Regions from separate parts of the Streptomyces sp. NPDC051136 genome, predicted to be linked through region 2. Evidence: riboswitches for the same ligand, from Rfam matches in the RefSeq annotation. Region 2 holds a riboswitch; the other holds the start of a gene.
The links. Region 2 has a riboswitch for cyclic di-AMP ahead of ACIBCJ_RS34715 (C40 family peptidase). Riboswitches for the same ligand answer to the same signal wherever they lie in the genome.
Positions count from the first base shown of each region.

Region 1: linked by a shared signal. The riboswitch ahead of ACIBCJ_RS22555 (transglycosylase family protein) and the one ahead of ACIBCJ_RS34715 (C40 family peptidase) in region 2 are both predicted to bind cyclic di-AMP.

Region 1 covers NZ_JBITFE010000007.1:437,215-447,897, reverse strand. The annotation lists gene eno (phosphopyruvate hydratase) at 1-1,237, opposite strand, end outside; gene ACIBCJ_RS22555 (transglycosylase family protein) at 1,582-2,310, opposite strand; cyclic di-AMP (ydaO/yuaA leader) riboswitch at 2,314-2,481, opposite strand; gene ACIBCJ_RS22550 (transglycosylase family protein) at 2,659-3,717, opposite strand; gene ACIBCJ_RS22545 (cytochrome P450) at 3,862-5,181, opposite strand; gene ACIBCJ_RS22540 (nucleoside triphosphate pyrophosphohydrolase) at 5,178-6,155, opposite strand; gene ACIBCJ_RS22535 (SurA N-terminal domain-containing protein) at 6,232-6,885, opposite strand; gene pkaE (serine/threonine protein kinase PkaE) at 7,068-8,600, opposite strand; gene ACIBCJ_RS22525 (hypothetical protein) at 8,597-9,244, opposite strand; gene ACIBCJ_RS22520 (N-6 DNA methylase) at 9,430-10,683, opposite strand, start outside.
Region 2 covers NZ_JBITFE010000016.1:114,425-125,107, reverse strand. The annotation lists gene ACIBCJ_RS34730 (urease subunit alpha) at 1-1,475, opposite strand, end outside; gene ACIBCJ_RS34725 (urease subunit beta) at 1,468-1,779, opposite strand; gene ACIBCJ_RS34720 (urease subunit gamma) at 1,793-2,095, opposite strand; cyclic di-AMP (ydaO/yuaA leader) riboswitch at 2,725-2,867, shown strand; gene ACIBCJ_RS34715 (C40 family peptidase) at 2,871-3,344, shown strand; gene ACIBCJ_RS34710 (ATP-binding protein) at 3,315-3,827, opposite strand; gene ACIBCJ_RS34705 (helix-turn-helix transcriptional regulator) at 4,044-4,904, shown strand; gene ACIBCJ_RS34700 (DUF397 domain-containing protein) at 4,926-5,156, shown strand; gene ACIBCJ_RS34695 (8-amino-7-oxononanoate synthase) at 5,199-6,326, opposite strand; gene bioB (biotin synthase BioB) at 6,477-7,706, shown strand; gene ACIBCJ_RS34685 (adenosylmethionine--8-amino-7-oxononanoate transaminase) at 7,699-8,985, shown strand; gene bioD (dethiobiotin synthase) at 8,987-9,703, shown strand; gene ACIBCJ_RS34675 (class I SAM-dependent methyltransferase) at 9,963-10,640, shown strand.

The DNA of each region.
Region 1 (10,683 bases), on a different contig from region 2:
CTGCGTCGTCGAGGATCTCCTCGATGCGCAGCAGCTGGTTGTACTTGGCGACGCGCTCGGAGCGGGCCGGGGCACCGGTCTTGATCTGGCCGCAGTTGGTGGCGACGGCCAGGTCGGCGATGGTGACGTCCTCGGTCTCGCCGGAGCGGTGGGACATCATGCACTTGAAGCCGTTGCGCTGGGCCAGCTCCACGGCGTCCAGGGTCTCGGTCAGCGAACCGATCTGGTTGACCTTGACCAGCAGGGCGTTGGCCGAGTTCTCCTCGATGCCGCGGGCCAGGCGCTCCGGGTTGGTGACGAACAGGTCGTCGCCGACGAGCTGGACCTTGTCGCCGAGCTTGGCGGTGATGGTGTTCCAGCCGTCCCAGTCGTCCTCGAACAGCGGGTCCTCGATGGAGACCAGCGGGTACGCCTCGACCAGCTCGGCGTAGTACTCCGTCATCTCGGCGGCGGAGCGGTTCTTGCCCTCGAAGGAGTAGGAGCCGTCCTTGTAGAACTCGGACGCGGCGACGTCGAGCGCGAGGGCGATCTGCTCGCCGGGGGTGTAGCCGGCCTCCTTGATCGCCTCCAGGATGAGGTCGAGCGCCTCGCGGTTGGAGCCGAGGTTGGGGGCGAAGCCGCCCTCGTCGCCGAGGCCGGTGGCCAGGCCCTTGTTCTTCAGGACCTTCTTGAGGGTGTGGTAGACCTCGGCACCCCAGCGCAGGGCCTCGGAGAAGGACTCCGCGCCGATCGGGGCGATCATGAACTCCTGGATGTCCACGTTGGAGTCGGCGTGCGAGCCGCCGTTCAGGATGTTCATCATCGGCACCGGCAGCAGGTGCGCGTTCGGGCCGCCCAGGTAGCGGAAGAGCGGCAGGTCCGACGCCTCGGAGGCGGCGTGGGCGACGGCGAGGGAGACGCCGAGGATGGCGTTGGCGCCGAGCGAGCCCTTGTTGTCGGTGGCGTCCAGGTCGAACATGGCCTGGTCGATCAGGCGCTGCTCGGTGGCGTCGTAGCCGACCAGCTCCGGGCCGATCTGCTCGATGACGGCCAGGACGGCCTTCTCGACACCCTTGCCGAGGTAACGGCCCGGGTCGCCGTCACGGAGTTCGATGGCCTCGAAGGCACCGGTGGAGGCGCCGGACGGAACGGCGGCACGACCCGTGCTGCCGTCGTCGAGGCCGACCTCGACCTCGACCGTGGGGTTGCCTCGGGAGTCCAGGATTTCCCGGGCTACGACGACGTCGATGGACGGCACGAGCATCTCCTTCTTCAATGTGACGCTTCGGTGTGACGCGCGGGTCCCGCAGGACCGCGGCGGCTCTGCGGGACCGAGCCTAACCGGCCCGGGGCGATCGGCCAGCCGATCGCCCACCCGCTGGACAGAACCGAGAGTAAATTGTTTCCGAACGGAACAAAGACGTTTCCGGAAACCGGGACCCAACCAGTGCCGGGCGCGGGGGCCGACGCCGGGCGGGCACCGGCCGGGTCCGCGCCGGGCACGGGAGCGGACTCCCGTCCGGGCGCCCGACGCGAAAAAGCCCGCCCCGGTGCGTACGGGGGAACACGCACCGGGGCGGGAGTCGCGGGAGCCGCCGCCGTTTACTTCAGGTGCAGCTGCTGGCCCGGGTAGATGAGGTCGGCGTCGTCGACGATGTCGTCGTTCAGCTTGAACAGCTTCGCCCAGCCGCCCTTGACGTCGTGCTCGTGGGCGATCGTGCTGAGGGTGTCGCCCTTGACGACCTTGTACTCGCCGTCACCCTTCTCGACCTTCTTGCCGGTCGGGGTGGTGACGGTCTTCTTCTCGGCGGGCTTGTCGGCCTTCGGCTCGGCGGCCGGGCGCTCCTCGGAGCGCGAGGCCTTCTGCTCGGTGGAGCGCTCGGCGGTGGAGCCGCCGCTCTGGCTCTGCGAGCCCTCGGAGCTGCCGGAGCCGCTGTCCGAGCCGCCACCGCTGTACGCGGCACCCGACAGGCCGGTGCCGCAGACCGGCCAGGCACCCTTGCCCTGACCCGCGAGGACCTTCTCGCCGATCTCGATCTGCTGCGCCTTGCTCGCCTGGTCGGCGGTGGAGGCGTACTGCGTACCGCCGTAGGCGGCCCAGGTGGAGGCGGAGAACTGCAGACCGCCGTAGTAACCGTTGCCGGTGTTGATGGACCAGTTGCCGCCGGCCTCGCACTGGGCGACGGCGTCCCACTCGGACGCGGTGGCGGCGGAGGCGTTGCCGGCCGCCATCAGCGGGGCGGCGACGGCGGCACCGGTGACGCCGGCGACGGCGATGACACGGGTGGCCTTGGACGGACGACGGTGCTTGCCCTTGCTGGAAAACAGCATGGTTGATCCCCTCACCGACGCCTGCGAGGTGAGCTGTCGGGTTCGGGCCGGTTGAGTTGCCCGGCCGGGTTCCTCGCGGAACTCGGCTCCACCCCTAGCCGCTCCGGCTCAACTGCCCCGGTGCGGCACTTACCTTGGGTCCCCCGCTCCTGCCTTCGGCGCTTGACGCGACGACTGTTCCCGTACGGCCGCTGGCAGGATTCGGCGTTGCGGCTGTCGGGGCCCGCGGTGGCGAGCGGTCACGACCGTAGACACGCGCTCCGCGGATTTTCAAAGACGATCACGGCTTCTGAGACCTATCTCTCACGAGATCCAAAAGGGACATATGATCTCCAACCGTGACGCGAACTACCCCTGCTTTTCGACCGATTCGCCCGTGACCGTGAGCGTCTGACCGGGGAGGATGTGGTCCGGGTCGGCACCGACGACCGTCTTGTTGCCGGCGTACAGCGCGTGCCACCCGCCGTCGACGCCAAGGGAGTCGGCGATGGCCCACAGGCTGTCCCCGGAACGGACGGTGTACGCACCGTCCTCGACCTCTCGCGGCTCACCGTCGCGCGAGGCGTGCCGCCCCGCCGTCTCGTCCGCGCGGCCCCTGCCGCCCGCATCCTCGTCCGCACTGTCGCCGCGGTGCCGTCCGGAGCCGGACGCCCCCTCGCCGCCCTGCTGTTCGGCACGGGCGTCGGGGTCGGATTCGGCGGAAGTGTCCGACTTGGTGGACGAACTCGCGTCACCGGACGACGCCTCGGAGGGGGTGCCGGCCGGCGAGGAAGAGGGCGAAGGGGACGAAGGGGGCGCTTCGTTCGCATCGCCCGAGTCGGACTTCCCGGTCGACTCGGAGGACCCTGAAGACCCTGAGGACCCGGAGGCGTCGGAGGACCCCGTCGACCGGGACGACCCCGACGACTCGGATGCATCGGGCGTTTCGGTGGCCGTCGGCGACCCGGCCGACCCGGAGCCGTCGGTCTTGCCCGACGCGTCCGAACCTTCCGACGCACCGTCACCGGCCGAGCCGCCGCCCACGGCTCCCGAGTCGTTGCCCAGACCGGCGAGCAGGCCGCAGGTCGGCCAGGCGGCGATGCCCTGGTCCGCGTGGACCTTCTCGGCGATCCGTATCTGCTGCGAACGGCTTGCCTCGTCGGCGCTCGGGGCGTAGTCGAGGCCGCCGTACCGCTCCCAGGCCTCCTGGGACAGCTGCAGGCCGCCGTAGTACCCGTTGCCGCTGTTCTGGCTCCAGGCGCCGCCGGTCTCGCACTCGGCCACCTGGTCCCAGGTCGCCGAGTCCGCCGCGTGGGCGCCGGTGGCACCGAGCAGCGGGATCGCGATGGCGGAGCCGGTCACACCGGCGGCGACGACCAGAGCGGGAGCCTGGCGGGGGCGACGGTGACGACCGTTCCCGGAGAGCATGCGACGACCTTTCACGAGACGACGGGGACCCACGCGGCGGATGACGCTCGACACCACGTTGATCCGTGAACGTATAGGGAGATCATCACTAGTCACAAGTTCATGCCGCGCAGATCACGTGAAGATCACAGAGTTGAGCGCGTGTCACTTTTGCGTCGGTGATCCACCGCGGTCGGCCGGCGCCGCGTGCGGTGTGAACGACACGGGCAACGTACGCAGACCGCGCATGATGAGCCCGCCGCGCCACCTCAGTTCGGCCGGGTCCGCGGCGAGGCGGAGGTCGGGCAGCCTGGTGAGGAGCGTGGCCAGCGCCGTCTGACCCTCCAGCCTGGCGAGCGGTGCGCCGAGGCAGTAGTGGATGCCGTGGCCGTACCCGAGGTGCTGGCTGTCGCGCCGGGCGAGGTCCAGGGTGTCCGGGTCGGTGAACCGCTCCGGGTCCCGGTCGGCGGCGGCGAGGACGACGAGGACGGGGTCCCCGGCCGCCACGTCCTGTCCGCCGATGGTCAGCGGCCGGGTGGCGAAGCGCCAGGTGGCCAGCTCCACCGGGCCGTCGTAGCGGAGGAGTTCCTCGACACCGGTCTCCAGCAGGCCGCGCTCGCCGGCGGTGAGGGACGTCTGCAGCCGCTCCCGCTGCTCGGGGTGGGTGAGCAGCGCGTACGTGCCGTTGCCGATCAGGTTCACCGTGGTTTCGAACCCTGCGAAGAGCAGGATGAAGGCCATGGCCGCGGCCTCGTTCTCGGTGAGGTGCTCGCCGTGGTCGGAGGCGCGGATCAGGCCGGAGATGAGGTCCTCGCCGGGGGCGGGCTCGGGCGGCAGTGCGGCGCGCTTGCGGTGGATGAGGTCGGCGAGGTAGCCGCGCATCTTCTTCACCGACCGCGCGACGCCGCCTCGCGGGCCGCCTCCGTGACGGATCATCATGCCCGCCCAGTCCCGGAAGTCGTCCTGGTCCTCGCGGGGGACGCCGAGCAGGTCGCAGATAGCGTAGATGGGCAGCGGGAAGGCGAAGTCGTGGATCAGGTCGGCGGAGCCGGTGGCCGCGAACCGGTCGATGAGGCCGTCGGCCAGCTCCTGCACCCGGGGGGCGAACTCGGCCACCCGGCGGGGCGTGAACGCCTTGCTGACCAGTCGGCGCAACCGGGTGTGGTCCGGCGGGTCGATGTTCAGCAGATGGGTCATCAGCTCGGCCTTCCGCTCCCCCGGAATGCCGGTCTTGCCCTTGGCGTGCGCGGGCTCGTCGTGGTGCGCCGGGTTCTTGGACAGCCGCGGGTCGGCGAGGGCCTGCTTCGCGTCCGCGTACCGGGTGACCAGCCAGGCCTCCACTCCGCTGGGCAGCCGGGTGCGGTGCACGGGGGCGTGCCGGCGCAGCCAGGCGTAGGCCGGGTAGGGGTCGCTCGCGAACTCCCAGGTGAACAGCTCGGGGGCGGGGCCGGAAGCGGGGCCGGGGGCGGGCGGGAGGCCGGTCATCCCTCGACCGCCCGGATCGCGTCGCGGTAGGTGCGGGCCGCTGCTCTCAGGGCCGCTTCGGGGTCGGTGCCCTCGGACTCGGCGCGGGCGGCGAGGGCGAGGAGCTGGTAGCCGATGCCCTCGCCGGTGGGCAGCGGGACGGGCAGGCCCGCCGTGCGGACGCGGGAGGCGAGCTTGGCGGCGAGGGCGAGGCCGGGCTGGCCGAGGGGGACGCCTTCGGTGACGGAGGTGCGCTGCTTCTCGGCGGCCTTGGTGCGCAGCCAGTGGGCGCGGACCTCCTCGGGGGTGTCCGCCTTCTCGTCGCCGAAGACGTGCGGGTGGCGGTGGACGAGCTTGTCGACGATGGTGCCGGCCACGTCGTCGACGGAGAACGGGGCGTCGGGGTCGTCCTCGGCGATGCGGGCGTGGAAGACGACCTGGAGGAGCACGTCGCCGAGTTCTTCGCGCAGTTCGTCGCGGTCGCCGTCCTCGATGGCCTCGACGAGTTCGTACGCCTCCTCGATGGCGTACTTGGCCAGGCCCCGGTGGGTGCGCTGCGAGGACCAGGGGCATTCGAGGCGGATGCGGTCCATGACCTGGACGAGGTCGAGGAGGCGGGCGCCGGGGAGGTCGTAGGAGGCGGGGAGCAGTTCGAGGTCGGGCATGCGGACGCGGCCGGAGCCGGCGAGGCGGGCCAGACCGTCGGTGAGCGCGGGGTCGCCTTCGCCGGTGGCGACGACGACCGCGGTGCGGCCGCCGGCGCAGGCGTCCACCAGCTCCTCGGCGGTGGGGGCCGCCTCGTCGACGCGGACGCCCGCCTCGCGCAGGTACGGCAGCTGCGGGTGGGCTCCGTCGGCGCACAGGACGCGGTCGGCGGTGCGCAGGGCCTGCCAGGCGGGCCAGGACAGCAGGCCGGGGGCGACCCGGTGGCTGGTGGTGAGCAGGACGATGCGGCCCTGGCCGGGGGTGGTCGCGTCGGCGGTGGTTGCGTTCACTCCCCGAACCTAACGCACGCCGCCGACGGCCCCCCGAGTTGTCCACAGGGGGCCGTATCGTCGCTGCTCAGTGGGGCTATGCGGGCTGCTGGACCTCGGCCGCCGCGATCTCCCGCAGCCACGGCGCCGGTGCGTCGACGCGGCCGCTCTTCTGGACGTCCCAGGCGCCGTAGCGCGGGTTGAGGTCGATGTCGAGCTTCTTGGAGGCGTCGGACAGGGCCTGCCAGAACTCGGGCCTGCTGGTGTCGGTGCCGAGGCTCTGGGCGAGTTTCTGGGCCTCCAGCTGGACGCGGAGGTTGTCGTCGAGGCGTGCGGGGGCGACGCCGTACTGCTGGAGCCAGGCCGTCTCCAGCTGCCGGGGGCCGCCGGCCTGTTCCTCCAGGCCGCCGCGCATGCCCTCGACCTCCTTGCGGCTGACGGTCACGCCGGCGTCGCGGGCGGCGCGGTGCAGGACGCGGTCGAGGACCATGCCGTGCAGGGTGTCGCGGGTGAGGGTGCCGGTCTTGGCGACGACCTGCTCGTACTGGGTGTCGTCCGGGACGGCGGCGCGCTGGGCCTCGCGCACCTCGTCGACGCGGTTCTCCAGTTGGGCGACGGTGATCCGCTGGTCGCCGACGACGGCCGCCGCGCCCGGATGCGCGTCGTTGCCGCAGGCGGTGAGCAGGGGTGCCGCTGCGGCGATCGCGGCGGTGAGGAGAAGCGCGGAGCGACGGCGGCTGCGGCGGTGCAAGGGAACCTCCCGTTTGGAGATTGTGCGACGGTGCACAAAGTCTTGCGATGATCGATGTTAGGCAGTGGCCCGGCTCTGGCCAACCCATTGGACCAACGATTCATCGGGACTTCGGGCACCGCCTCGCGCCCGCCCGGGCCCGGCGGCCTCCGGGTGGTGGCCGGGCGGCGGCCGGCCGGTGGTCAGCCGCGCACCTGGCCGAGCCACTGGAGGGTGCGCCGGATGTCGGCGGCGAGCGGGTGGCCGGGGCCGTGCAGGCGCTCCACGTCGTGCAGCAGGCGGACCAGTGTGTCGTGGGCGGCGGCGCGGTCGCCGAGGGCGAGCAGGAGGTGGCCGATGCGGCGCCGGACGTCGTGGGCGAGGTCGGGGTCGCCGGCGACGTACTGGTTCTCGTAGTACGGCAGCAGCCCGCGGTACTCGGCGAGGGCAGCGGCGGGTTCGCCGAGCTGTTCCAGGCACTGGGCGGCGTCGTAGCGGTGGCGCAGGGACTGGGGGTCGGCCTGGCCGGCCTCGGCGGCGCGTTCGTCGGCGAGGCGGCGCAGCTCGGGCAGGGCGCGCCGGTACTGGCCGTCGTCCATGAGGGTCGCCGCGTACTGCTTGCGCAGGGTGCGCACGACCGGGGAGCGCTCGCCGTGCTGTTCGGCGGCGGCGGGCAGGATGGCGCCGAGGATGTCGACGGCCTGGGTGATGCGGCCTTCGCCGAGGAGGCGTTTGACGTCGTCGACGGCGCGGGCGACGTCCGGCTTGGCGGCCTCGGCGGCGGGCGGTACGGGTGCCGGTTGCGGCGCGGGGGTGCGGGCGCGGTCGGGCCAGGGGGCGTGCGGGCGCACGAAGGGGCGGGTGGGGTCCAGGGGGCCGCCGGTGGGCATGCCGCGCGCGGGCAGCAGCAGGGCCAGGTGCTCGTAGACCTCCTGGGCGGAGTCGGGGCGGTGCTGCGGGTCCTTGGCGAGCAGGCGCAGGACCAGGGCTTCGAGCGCCTCGGGGACCTCGGGGCGGACGCGGCGCACGGGCAGCGGCGGCTCGTACAGGTGCCGGTGCAGCACGCCGAGGGCGGTCGAGCCCGCGAACGGGACGTCGCCGCTGAGCAGTTCGTGCAGCAGCACGCCGAGTGCGTACAGGTCGGTGTAGGGGCCGACGGCGCCGCCCATGGCCTGTTCGGGCGCCATGTAGGCGGGTGAGCCGATGGGGGTGCCGGTGTGGGTGAGGCGGGTGGTGTCGGCGTCCATGACGGAGGCGACGCCGAGGTCGAGGACGGTGACGCTGCCGTCCTGTCTGACCATCACATTGCGCGGTTTGAGGTCGCGGTGGACGATCGGCACGGCGTGCACGGCGCTCAGTACGGCGCACAGCTGGGCGGCGACCGCGACGGCCCACTGCCAGGGGTACGGGTCGTGCTCGGCGAGGTGGTCGGAGAGGTCGGCGCCGTCGACGTACTGCATGACGAGGAAGAGTTCCTCGCCCTCGCTGCCCGCGTCGTGCACGGTGACCAGGCCGGGGTGGTCGACCTGGGCGGTGATCCGGCACTCGCGCACGAACCGGCGGCGCAGTTCGTCGGCCTCCTGTCCGGCCACCTTGTCGGGGCGCAGCAGTTTCACGGCCACGCGCCGGTCGAGGCGCCGGTCGTAGGCCGTCCAGACCTGGCCCATGCCGCCCTGGCCGATGAGCGTGGACAGCTCGTACCGGCCGGCGACGACGCGTCCTGTCGCCACGGTCATCTTCCGCTCTGGTGGGGGCCGCCGCCCGGGTGGCCGCCGTCGGGACGGCCGCCGCCGGGACGGCCGCCGCCGTCGTGGTGGCGCAGGTAGTCGCTGAGTTCGTCGAGCTCGGCGCGGACCTGGTCGATGCGGGCCGGGGCGGCCGGCGGGTGCTGCGGCGGCGGGGTCTGGTACGGCACGGCCGGGGTGTGCGCGGGGGCGGGGCCGGGGACCGGGGCGTAGGGGTACGGGGGCTGCGGGTGTCCGTAGCCGGTGGCGGGGGCCGGGAACGGTGCCGGGCCGGGGTGTCCGGCGGGGAGCTGCCGCTGGTGGTGCCGGATGTCCGCGTAGAGGAAGTAGCCGGCGCAGGCGCAGGCGTTGAGCAGCAGGATGATCATGCCGGTGGTGCCGGCCGGGCTGCTGAAGTCGTCGGTGTCGTCGGTGGCCAGGAAGCAGAAGCTGACCACGAGGACGGCGGCCGTCGCCGCGAACGCCCACCAGTCGCGCGGGCGGCGGCTCGTGATCGCCGCGTACAGGGGTGAGATCCAGGCGAGGAACCCGATGCTCAGCAGGGGCAGGGCCACGAAGAAGACGCGCAGCAGGACCAGCACCGCTGTGCTGGGGCGGCGCGGCGGCGGTGGCGGCGCGTAGCCGTGGCCGTGCATGACTTCTCCTGGAGACCTGAGGCCCGGAGGACCGGATGACCGGTGACCGGGGGACCGGACGATCCGACGGGCGGGACGTGCACCGGGCGACCGGTGCGGGGTCGAGCGTATAGGCCGACACGGACGAGCGGCTCGGGGTTGTACCGAACCGTTGTCGTCCTGGTCACTTCGCCCGCGCCGGCCGCTCAGCCGGGGGTCGCCGTGCCGTCGGTGAGGCCGTCGTACATGCCGCGCACCAGCTGCTCCCCCAGCCGGCCCGCGAGCCGCAGCGCGCGCTCGAACTCGTCGAGGGCGCGGAAGCGTTCGCCGTAGCCGCGCTGGGCGTCGAGGGGGAGGCGGGGCAGCTGGAGGCGCCGTACGTCGAGGCGGGTGGCGGTCGAGGCGTAGCTGCTGGCCTGCCGGTGGTTGGCGGTGCCGCGCAGGAACCCGGCGAGGAACCAGGGGTCGAGGGCGGCCGGGTCGGGGCGCAGGAGCACGAGGTTGCGTCCCAGGGCGGCGCCGGCCGTGGCGTCGTCGATCACGCGGGCGACGGAACCGCCGCCGAGGACGGGCACGACGACGTCGCCCGGCTCGGTGAGCACGGGGTCCTCGTCGCTCTCCTGGAGGGTGCCCGAGGGGCCGGTCCCGGTGAGGACGTCGTGGTCGGTGAGGACGGGCACGCGCGCGTGGCCGCCGTTGGTGCCGGTGCGCAGGACGAGGGCACCGGCGCGGGCGAGTTCGCCGACGGTGGTGAGCGGCCGGTGGTGCGCGGTGCGCCCGGGGCCGGGCGGCGCGGGGGCGAGCCGCGCGGTCAGCCGCAGGGTCTCGTCGAGGCGCTCGCGTACGTCGGTGAGCCGTGCGGCGTCGCCGGTGGCGGTGGGCGGCGGCAGGTGGCGGGCGGGGGCCAGGTCGACGTCGTCGTCGAGGAGGTCGATGACGGGCAGGCAGCGGGCCAGGCCGGGCCGTTCGTCGAGCCGGCCGGTGCGGTCGAAGTCGCGCCAGACGTCGAGCAGGGTCTCCCGCACGGACCGCCAGTCCGGACCGCCGCGTCCCTCTCCGGCGAACTGCCCGGTGTCGGCGAGCAGTACGCCGGGCTGGGCCGGTGCCTTCTCGGGCCTGCGCAGCACCCACAGGTGCAGGGGGAGGTTGTACGGGGGCGCCGCGCCGAGGGGCAGGGCGATGACGGCGCGCAGCGCTCCCCGGCGCAGCAGGTCGGCGCGGACGCGGCGGCCGGAGCGGCGGGAGGCGGCGGCGGGCGGCATGAGGACGACGACGCCACCGCCGTCCCTGACGCGGGCCAGGGCGTGCTGGACCCAGGCCAGTTCGGACTCGGTGCGGGCCGGGAAGCCGTACTCCCAGCGGGCGTCGTAGGCGAGTTCGTCGTGGCCCCAGTTGCGCTCGTTGAACGGGGGGTGGCAGAGCGCGGCGTCGGCGCGCAGGCCGGTGCGGGCGTCGGCGCG
Region 2 (10,683 bases):
GTGGCGGGTGCGGCCCCCAGCGCCCCGAACATCGGGCGCGGCAGGACCGGTTGCGGGGTGGGGATGGAGGCGTTGGCGTCGCCCATCTGCGCGTACGCGATCTGACCGCCCTTGATGACCAGCTGCGGCTTCACCCCGAAGAAGCGGGGGTCCCAGAGCACCAGGTCGGCGAGCTTGCCGGTCTCCACCGAACCGACCTCGTGCTCGATGCCCTGGGCGACGGCCGGGTTGATGGTGTACTTGGCGACATAGCGACGTGCGCGCAGGTTGTCGGCACGGGTGTCACCGGGCAGGAAGCCGCGCCGCCGCTTCATCACGTGCGCGGTCTGCCAGGTGCGCAGGATCACCTCGCCGATGCGGCCCATGGCCTGGGCGTCCGACGACATGATGGAGATCGCCCCCATGTCGTGCAGGATGTCCTCGGCCGCGATGGTGCTGGGCCGGATCCGGGACTCGGCGAAGGCCAGGTCCTCGGGGACGGCCGGGTTGAGGTGGTGGCAGACCATCAGCATGTCGAGGTGCTCCTCGACGGTGTTGACGGTGTGCGGCCGGGTCGGATTGGTCGACGCCGGCAGCATGTTGGGGAGCGACACCGCGGTGATCATGTCGGGTGCGTGCCCGCCGCCGGCGCCCTCGACGTGGAAGGCGTGCAGGGTGCGGCCCGCGACCGCGTCGAAGGTGTCACCGACGAAGCCGGACTCGTTCAGGGTGTCCGTGTGGACGGCGAGCTGGACGCCGGACTCCTCGCAGACGTCCAGGCAGGCGGAGATGACGGCGGGGGTCGCGCCCCAGTCCTCGTGGATCTTGAAGCCGAGGACGCCGGCGCGCAGCTGGTCGCGCATCGACTCCTTCGACATGGTGCTGCCCTTGCCGAGGAAGCCGATGTTGACGGGGCTCGACTCCATCGCGGCGAACATCCAGGCGAGGTGCCGGGCCCCGGGCGTCACGGTGGTCGCCTTGCTGCCCTCGGCCGGGCCGGTGCCCCCGCCGATGAGGGTGGTGATGCCGGACGCCAGCGCCTCGTCGACGGCGTTCGGCGCGATGAAGTGGACGTGGGTGTCGATGCCGCCCGCGGTGACGATCTTGCCGTTGCCCGCGATGACCTCGGTCTCCGGGCCGATGACCAGGTCGGGGTGGACGCCGTCCATGGTGTCCGGGTTGCCGGCCTTGCCGATGCCGGTGATCCGTCCGTCGCGCATGCCGATGTCGGCCTTGACCACACCCCAGTGGTCGATGATCAGGGCTCCGGTGATCACGGTGTCGGGGGCGCCCTCGGCGCGGGTGGTGCGCCCCTGGCCCATGGACTCGCGCAGCACCTTGCCGCCGCCGAAGACGGCTTCGTCCCCGGAGCGGCCGGGACCGCCCGAGCGGTCCTCCTCGATCTCGACCAGGAGGTCGGTGTCGGCGAGGCGGATCCGGTCGCCGGTGGTCGGGCCGAACAGGTCGGCGTAGGCGGGCCGGGACAGTTCAGGCATCGAGGGCACCTCCGGTCGCGCCGCGCAGACCCACGACGACACGGGCGCCCGCGAGGGGAATCAGCTGCACGTCGACGGGAATGCCGGGCTCGAACCGGACGGCGGTGCCGGCGGCGATGTCCAGCCGCCTGCCGTGCGCCACGGCGCGGTCGAACTCGAGACCGGGGTTGACCTCGGCGAAGTGGTAGTGGGAGCCGACCTGAACGGGCCGGTCGGCGGTGTTGAGCACGGTCGTGCGGACGGCTTCCCGGCCTTCGTTGAAGGCGACCGGGCCGTCGGCGAAAAGGATCTCTCCGGGGATCACGGCTGCGGCCCCGTCAGATGATCGGCTCGTGGACGGTGACCAGCTTGGTGCCGTCGGGGAAGGTGGCCTCGACCTGCACGTCGTGGATCATCTCGGGGACGCCCTCCATGACCTCGTCGCGCTGGATCAGCTTGCGCCCGGAGGACATGAGTTCGCCGACGCCGCGCCCGTCCCGGGCGCCTTCGAGGATGTGCGCGGTGATCAGCGCGACGACCTCGGGATGATTGAGCTTGACGCCTCGTGCGCGGCGCTTCTCCGCCACGTCCGCCGCCACATGGATGAGCAGTCTCTCCTGCTCGTGCGGGGTCAGTTGCATGTACCACCTCACAGGGCATGACGCCGGGACCGAACGGTCCGGCTGCCGCGGCCACCGCGACGGTTCTAGATGTAACACACAGGAACAGGCTGGAATTAACCTACCGCTACATGGAAAACCGCAGGTGGATCGGGGTGCAGACTAGGGCTAGAGTGTTACGGCCACATGACCCGGTTTTGACCGATTGATTACCAGTGCCATCGGCTTGCTTCCGCATGCCCGCGCCCGGGACGGGTTCCGGTCCCTCGGCACGGTCCGGACGGCCCCAGGCCGAAACGGACCAAACGGCTTACCCCCCTTCGGCGTAGGAACGCCTCCGATCGGCGACCGGCCGAAGTTGCGCCGTCCGGCGTCCGGCCGGGGCGGAACCGCGCTCCGCCGCTGGTCCCGGGGCCGCCGCCGCGCTCGGCACTGTCCGCGACACGGGGCGGCAACCCGAACGGACGAGCGCCACGTAACAACACAAAGGGCACGTTCCGTTGGGAATTCCCCTCGGGGCGGGACAAGATCCGTGACTGACGACAAGACCCCGCCGCAGCGGCGGGGCGGTCCGGGCGGACGCCGAGTCCTGCCGCCGTCCGGACGACCGGTCGCAACGGAAGTGGATCGGCAGGAGTGGAGGACCCGAGCACGACGGGTCGCCGGCACGGCCGTCCTCGCGAGAGGCACCGGGCCGAGCGGTCCTTGGGGTGAAGCCGCACTCGTGCGGCCGGGCAACTTCGCCAGCCCGAATCCGACAGGTCATCCTTCACAGGCGGCTGACGAAGGGTTGCGCATGTCCGCGCTCAATCGTGTCCCGTCGCTGATGGCTCGTGCCGGTACGGCCTCGGCTCTCACCCTCGCCGCCGTGGGCGGTTCCGTCGTGGTCCCCGGTGTCGCCTCGGAGGCGGCCGCGGCGAGCCATGCGACGAAAGCCCTCAAGATCGCGGCCTCGAAGAAGGGCTCCCCGTACCATTGGGGGGCCATCGGTCCGCACCGGTTCGACTGCTCCGGCCTGACGCTGTACTCGTTCAAGAAGGCCGGGAAGAAGCTGCCGCGCACCGCGGCCCAGCAGTACAACAAGACCCGCCATGTCTCCGCCGCCAAACGCAAGGTCGGCGACCTGGTGTTCTTCCACTCCGGACCGAGCGTCTACCACGTCGGCATCTACGCCGGCAAAGGCAGACTCTGGCACGCCCCGAAGACCGGGGACGTGGTACGCCTGCAGAAGATCTGGACCTCAAGCGTCTGGTACGGCCGGGTCAAGTAGTCCGCCCGCGGGAGTGACGGCGTTCTGCCCCGCCGTCACTCCCGCGGGTGCGCCCGTACCGTCGGGGGGAGTCCAGGGCAGTTCGATGGAGACGGTCTTGCCGCCCTCGCGCGTGGGCCGGACCCTCAGGCTGCCGCCGCACTCGGCGGTCAGCCACCGGATGATCACCATGCCCCGCCCGTTGTCCTGCTGCACGGCGGCGGGCAGCCGCTTGGGGAAGCGCGGATGGCTGTCGGTGACACCGACCCGCAGTCGCTCGTCACGGTCGAGGACGAGGTCCACCGTGAAGGTGGGCGACTGCCCGAGCGTGTGCTGGACCGCGTTGGTCGCCAGCTCGGAGACGACGAGGCGGACCGTCTCGGACAGGTCCGCGTCGGGCGGCAGCCCCCATTCCGCCAGGGTGCCGACCGCGTAGGTCCGCGCGGCGGCCACCGAGGCGGGATCGCTCGGCAGAGTGACGGATGCTTCCAGATGGTCTGCCATGGCGACGTCGTCCCTTTCTCACGGGACCGCAGGCCCGACACGGAGGGGGTGGTTCGAGTACGGTCCCGGACTGGTGCTTCGCCGCCAGAGTGCCATCACCAGGCCCGTGAAGGGCGGCGATCCCCCAAGATATGCATATATCTGTCGCTCGAAGCGGTGAACTCTGCGACGGCAGAGCGTATTTGGGCGGCTCATAAGGAGTAAGGGAGTTGTCCCATGCAGCACGGTCCCGTGGTGCGCCGCCGCAAGCTGGGCGCGGAGCTGCGCGCCCTGCGCACGTCGGCGGGCATCACCAGCGGGGAGGCGGCCCGGCTCGCGGGCTGGCACCAGTCGAAGGTCAGCCGGATCGAGACCGGCACGAGCGGTGCGAAACCGGCCGACGTGCGGTTACTCCTGGACGTCTACGGGGTGGACGACGAGCAGTTGCGGGGCCTGCTGGTGATGCTGGCCCGCTCCGAGGACGCGGGCGGCCGCAACCACTGGTGGCACGCCTACCGCGGGGTGCTGCCCCCGACCTATCGCGACTACATCAGCCTGGAGTCGCAGGCCAGCGCGATGCGCACGCTGGAGACCACGGTGGTCCCGGGCCTGCTCCAGACGCCGGAGTACGCGCGCGCAGTGACCCGGGCCGCGGTGGACGGGATGCCGGCGGAGCGGCTGGACGCGCTGGTGGAGGTCCGGCTGGCCCGGCAGGACGTGCTGCGCGGCGAGCCGCCGCTGGAACTGAGCGCGGTCCTCGACGAGGCGGTGCTGCGCCGGGAGGTGGGCGGACCGGAGGTGATGGCGCGTCAGCTGGACAGACTGGTCGAGGCCGCGCGACTGCCCCATGTCCGGCTCCGGGTCCTGCCCTTTGCCGCCGGGGCGCACATCGGTGTCACCGGCCCTTTCGTAATCTTCTCCTTTTCGAGCACTTCTGATCTCGACGTGGTTGTTCTCGACCACTTGACGAGTAGCCTGCATCTCGAACGGAAAGAAGACCTAGAGGCCTACACCGAGGCCTTCAACGCCCTTCTGATCCATGCCCTTTCGCCCGAGGACTCGTTGGACTTCATCGCCGCGACCGCGGCAGGCGCGTAAGGAGGCACCATGTCAGGCTCCATGTCCGCACGTCCCCGGAACATCCCCGTCAGCACCGATCTGCCCGGCGCCCGGTGGCTGCGCAGCAGCTACAGCACCGGCGCGAACAACTGTGTGGAGACGGCCCGTGCGTCGGCCGGCCCCTGGGCCGGGCTGCTGGCCGTACGTGACTCCAAGAGCCCGGCCGGGCCCGCCCTGCTCTTCTCCCCCGAGAGCTGGACGGCGTTCACCACCGGCGTCCACCAGGGCTGACCGCACCGGACGCCGGACGACGCACGGCCGTGTCACGCCGACTCATGGCCGCGCTTCGACGATCACCCGTACAGCGCGTTCGACCTGCTCCGCGGTGAGGTCTCCGCGAGCGGTCAGCCTGAGCCGTGAGATGCCGTCGGGCACCGATGGAGGGCGGAAGCAGCCCACGGACAGGCCGGCCGCCCGGCAATCGGCCGCCCACCGCACGGCCGCCTCCGGGGAGGGCGCGCGCACCGACACGACCGCGGCGTCCGGACGCACCGCGTCCAGCCCCGCGGCGGTCAGGCGCGCGTGCAGTCCGTCGGCGACCGCGCGGGCCCGCCCCGCGCGCTCCGGCTCGCGGCGCAGCAGGGCGAGCGCCGCGAGGGCCGCCCCCGCGGCGGCGGGGGCGAGTCCGGTGTCGAAGATGAACGTGCGGGCCGCGTTGACCAGGTGGTCGATCACCCGGGCGGGGCCGAGCACGGCGCCGCCCTGGGCGCCGAGCGACTTGGACAGCGTGACGGTCACGACGACGTCGTCCCGGCCCGCGAGCCCCGCCCCCTGCGGGGCGCCCCGGCCACCGTCGCCGAGGACGCCGAGGCCGTGGGCGTCGTCGACGACCAGACCGGCGCCGTGCTCCCGGCAGGCGGCGGCGAGTTCGGCCAGCGGCGCGGCGTCGCCGTCGACCGAGAAGACGGTGTCGGAGACGGCCACGGCGGGCCCTGCGTGCTCCGCCAGTGCCTTGCGCACGGCCTGGGGGTCGGCGTGCTCCACGACCCGGGTGGTACCGCGGGCGAGTCGGCAGCCGTCGATCAGGGAGGCGTGGTTGCCCGCGTCGGAGACGACGAGACTGCCGTGCGGTGCCAGCGCGGTGACCGCGGCGAGGTTGGCCGCGTAGCCGGAGGAGAAGACCAGGGCGGCCTCGAACCCGCAGAAATCGGCCAGTTCACGCTCGAGTTCGGTGTGCAGCGCGGTGGTGCCGGTCACGAGCCGCGAGCCGGTGGCGCCGCCGCCCCAGGTCCGCGCGGCCCGCACCGCCCCCTCGACGACCTCGGGGTGGCGGGCCAGCCCCAGGTAGTCGTTGCTCGCCAGGTCCAGCAGCGGCGACGCCGCCGGACGGGGGCGCAGAATCCGTACGAGCCCTGCCTCGCGGCGTACCCGCGCCTGCTCGTCGATCCAGCCGAACGCCATGGGGCGGTCCTCCGGGGTTTTGTAGGCAATGAACAGACATTAGCGGTAGGGCCACCCCCGCGAGGTGTGGCAATACCCACACGTCGATCTGTCAGTGTTGTGCAAAGTCTCCTTGGCCGCGGACGGCCCCTTAGGACAGGATCGGCTCTCATGGACCTGCTGAACACGCTGGTGGACAAGGGGCTTCGGCGCGAGACGCCGAGCCGCGAGGAGGCGCTCGCCGTCCTCGCCACTTCCGACGACGACCTGCTCGACGTGGTGGCCGCGGCCGGAAAGGTGCGCCGCCACTGGTTCGGCCGACGGGTGAAGCTCAACTATCTCGTCAACCTCAAGTCGGGCCTGTGCCCCGAGGACTGCTCGTACTGCTCGCAGCGGCTGGGCTCCAAGGCGGAGATCCTCAAGTACACCTGGCTCAAGCCCGACCAGGCCTCCGCGGCGGCCGCGGCCGGGGTGTCCAGGGGCGCCAAGCGGGTGTGCCTGGTGGCCAGCGGGCGCGGCCCGACCGACCGGGACGTGGACCGGGTCTCGGACACCATCCGGGCCATCAAGGAGCAGAACGAGGCCGTCGAGGTGTGCGCCTGCCTGGGGCTGCTCTCCGACGGGCAGGCGGAGCGGCTGCGCGAGGCGGGCGCCGACGCCTACAACCACAACCTCAACACCTCCGAGTCGACGTACGGCGACATCACGACCACGCACACGTACGCCGACCGGGTGGACACGGTGAACAAGGCGCACGCGGCCGGTCTGTCCGCCTGCTCCGGCCTCATCGCGGGCATGGGCGAGAGCGACGAGGATCTGGTCGACGTGGTCTTCTCGCTGCGCGAGCTGGACCCGGACTCGGTGCCGGTCAACTTCCTGATCCCGATGGAGGGCACCCCGCTGGCCAAGGAGTGGCACCTCACCCCGCAGCGGTGCCTGCGCATCCTGGCGATGACGCGCTTCGTCTGCCCGGACGTGGAGGTGCGCATCGCGGGCGGGCGCGAGGTCCACCTGCGCACGATGCAGCCGCTCGCCCTGCACCTGGCCAACTCGATCTTCCTCGGCGACTACCTGACCAGCGAGGGCCAGGCGGGCCACGCCGACCTGGAGATGATCGCGGACGCCGGCTTCGAGGTGGAGGGCGCCGGCGAGGTCACGCTGCCGGAGCACCGCGCCTCGGTGCGGGGCGGCGGCTGCGGCTCGCACGCGGACGCCGGCGGTTGCGGCTCGCACGCGGACGCGGACGAGGCCGGTGCCGGTGCCGGGGGCTGCGGTTCGCACGCGGGCGGCGGAGTGTGCGCCCCCGCGTCCGCTGCGCCGCGCCCCGCCGAGGAGCCCCGCACGGACCTGGTGGCGGTGCGCCGCCGCGGCGCCGGCACGGACCTCGCGCCCAATGCCTGAGCCCGCGACGGACGTCGCCGAGCTGCTCGCGCTCGACCGGCGGCACGTCTGGCACCCGTACGGCCCCATGCCCGGCCGGCAGGACCCGCTCGTCGTGGAGTCGGCGAGCGGGGTGCGTCTGCGACCGGCCGACGGCTCCGGCGAGCTGGTCGACGGGATGTCGTCCTGGTGGTCGGCGATCCACGGCTACAACCACCCGGTGCTGAACGAGGCCGCGCGCGGGCAGTTGGAGCGGATGAGCCACGTCATGTTCGGCGGGCTCACCCACGAGCCCGCCGTACGGCTGGCGAAGCTGCTTGTCGACATGTCGCCCGAGGGTCTCGAGCACGTGTTCCTCGCCGACTCCGGTTCGGTGTCGGTCGAGGTCGCCGTGAAGATGTGCTTGCAGTACTGGCGTTCGCTCGGCCATCCCGGCAAGCGGCGCCTGCTCACCTGGCGCGGCGGCTACCACGGCGACACCTGGCAGCCCATGGCGGTGTGCGACCCGGAGGGCGGGATGCACGAGCTGTGGTCCGGCGTCCTGCCGCGCCAGGTCTTCGCGGACGCGCCTCCGGCGGAGTACGAGGAGGCGTACGCCGACCACCTGCGGTCGCTGATCGAGCGGCACGCCGGCGAACTGGCGGCGGTGATCGTCGAGCCGGTGGTGCAGGGTGCGGGCGGGATGCGGTTCCACTCCCCCGCGTATCTGCGGGTGCTGCGGGAGGCGTGCGACGCGCACGACGTACTGCTGGTGTTCGACGAGATCGCCACCGGGTTCGGGCGCACGGGTGCGTTGTTCGCCGCGGGGCACGCGGCGGTGACGCCGGACGTGATGTGCGTGGGCAAGGCGCTGACCGGCGGTTATCTGACGATGGCGGCCACCTTGTGCACCTCGCGGGTGGCCGACGGGATCTCGCGGGGCGAGGTGCCGGTGCTGGCGCACGGGCCGACGTTCATGGGCAATCCGCTGGCCGCAGCGGTGGCGTGCGCGTCGATCGGGCTGCTGCTCGGGCAGGACTGGCTCGCGGAGGTCAAGCGGATCGAGGCCGGTCTGGTCGACGGGCTCGCGCCCGCCGCCGCGCTGCCCGGGGTGCGGGACGTGCGGGTGCTCGGCGCGATCGGGGTGGTGCAGCTGGACCACCCCGTCGACATGCGGGCGGCGACGGAGGCGGCCGTGCGCGAGGGCGTGTGGCTGCGGCCGTTCCGCGACCTGGTCTACACGATGCCGCCGTACGTCACGGATGACGCGGACGTGGCACGGATCGCCCGCGCGGTGTGCGCGGCGGCACGGGAGGGATGACATGCCGGTACTGGTGATCACGGGCACGGGCACGGAGGTCGGCAAGACGGTCGTGACGGCCGCCGTCGCCGCGGCGGCCCTGGCGGGCGGCCGGTCCGTGGCCGTCCTGAAGGCGGCGCAGACCGGCGTGGGACCGGACGAGGCCGGGGACGCGCAGGAGGTGGCACGGCTCGCGGGGGACGTCACGGTCGCCGAGGTCGCCAGGTTCCCGGAGCCCTTGGCCCCGGGCACGGCCGCACGCCGGGCCGGGCTGCCGCCGGTGCGCCCGCCCGAGGTGGCGGAGGCCGCCGCCAAGCTGGCCACCGAGCACGACCTGGTCCTGGTCGAGGGCGCGGGTGGTCTCCTGGTCCGCTTCGACGCGGCCGGCGGGACCCTCGCGGACGTCGCCGGTCTGCTGGGCGCACCGGTGCTGGTGGTGACGTCGGCGGGGCTCGGCACGCTGAACACCACGGAGCTGACGGCGCGTGAACTGCGCTCCCGGGGGCTGGACCTGCCGGGGCTGGTGATCGGCAGCTGGCCCGACTCCCCGGACCTGGCCTCCCGCTGCAACCTCGCGGACCTGCCGGACGTGACCGGTGCCCCGCTGCTGGGCGCCGTGCCCGCCGGGGCGGGCGCCCTCGCTCCGGCCGCCTTCCGCTCGGCGGCACCCGCCTGGCTGGCACCCCCGCTGGAGGGAACCTGGGACGCGGACGCGTTCTACACCCGGCACGCCCCGTGACCCCGGCCCGGGGCCGCCGGGCCGCCCGCCCGCCGGCACGGCGCAGCCCGCGACCGGCGGCAGGTGTACCTCTCTCCGGCACGGCACCGCCGGCCCGGGGGTGGGGAAGCGCCACGCACCCGGCGTGAACCCGGGGCTTCCGGGCGCGGGCGCGTGGGGGGCCGTTGCGGGGCGGGCGAGGAGTCTCTTCCGTCGGGGGGTGCGCGGGGCCGGTGCGGGGGACAATCGCGGTAAGGCGCCACCTCGTGAGGGAGGTCCCATGCCGCTGCGATCCGTCCGGGCCCGCGGGGTGCCGCGGGACGCCGTGCACCATCCGCTGTTCGCCCGCTGCTACGCCCGGATCAGCGTGAACGCCGAGACCCGGATGGGCATGGCCCGCGTGCGCGAGCGGCTGCTCACCGGGCTGTCCGGGCGGGTGATCGAGGTCGGTGCGGGCAACGGGCTGAACTTCTCCCACTACCCCGACACCGTCTCCGAGGTGGTCGCCATCGAACCGGAGCGCCTGCTGCGGCACTTGGCGGTGGAGGCGGCGCTGCGCGCCCGGGTGCCGGTGGACGTGGCGCCGGGCGCGGCGGAGGCCCTGCCCGTCAAGAGCGAGGCCTTCGACGCGGCCGTGGTCTCGCTGGTGCTGTGCAGCGTCCGGGACGTGCCGCGGGCGCTCGCGGAGCTGCGGCGCGTGCTGCGGCCCGGCGGACAGGTGCGGTTCTTCGAGCACGGCAGGGGCGGCGGCCGGGTGATGACCTCGGCCCAGCGCGCGCTGGACCGGACGCTGTGGCCCCCGCTGTCCGGCGGCTGCCACCTGTCCCGCGAGCCGGTGGCCGCGCTGCGGGAGGCGGGGTTCACCCTGGGGCCCTACCGGCGCGTGATGATGCCGGAGAACGGGCCGGCCCTGCCCAGTTCGTACTGCGTCCTGGGCACGGCCTGGCGGCCCGCCTGAGGCGCGCCGCGGTCAGACACTCCACCGGCGCGGCTCGTCCCGG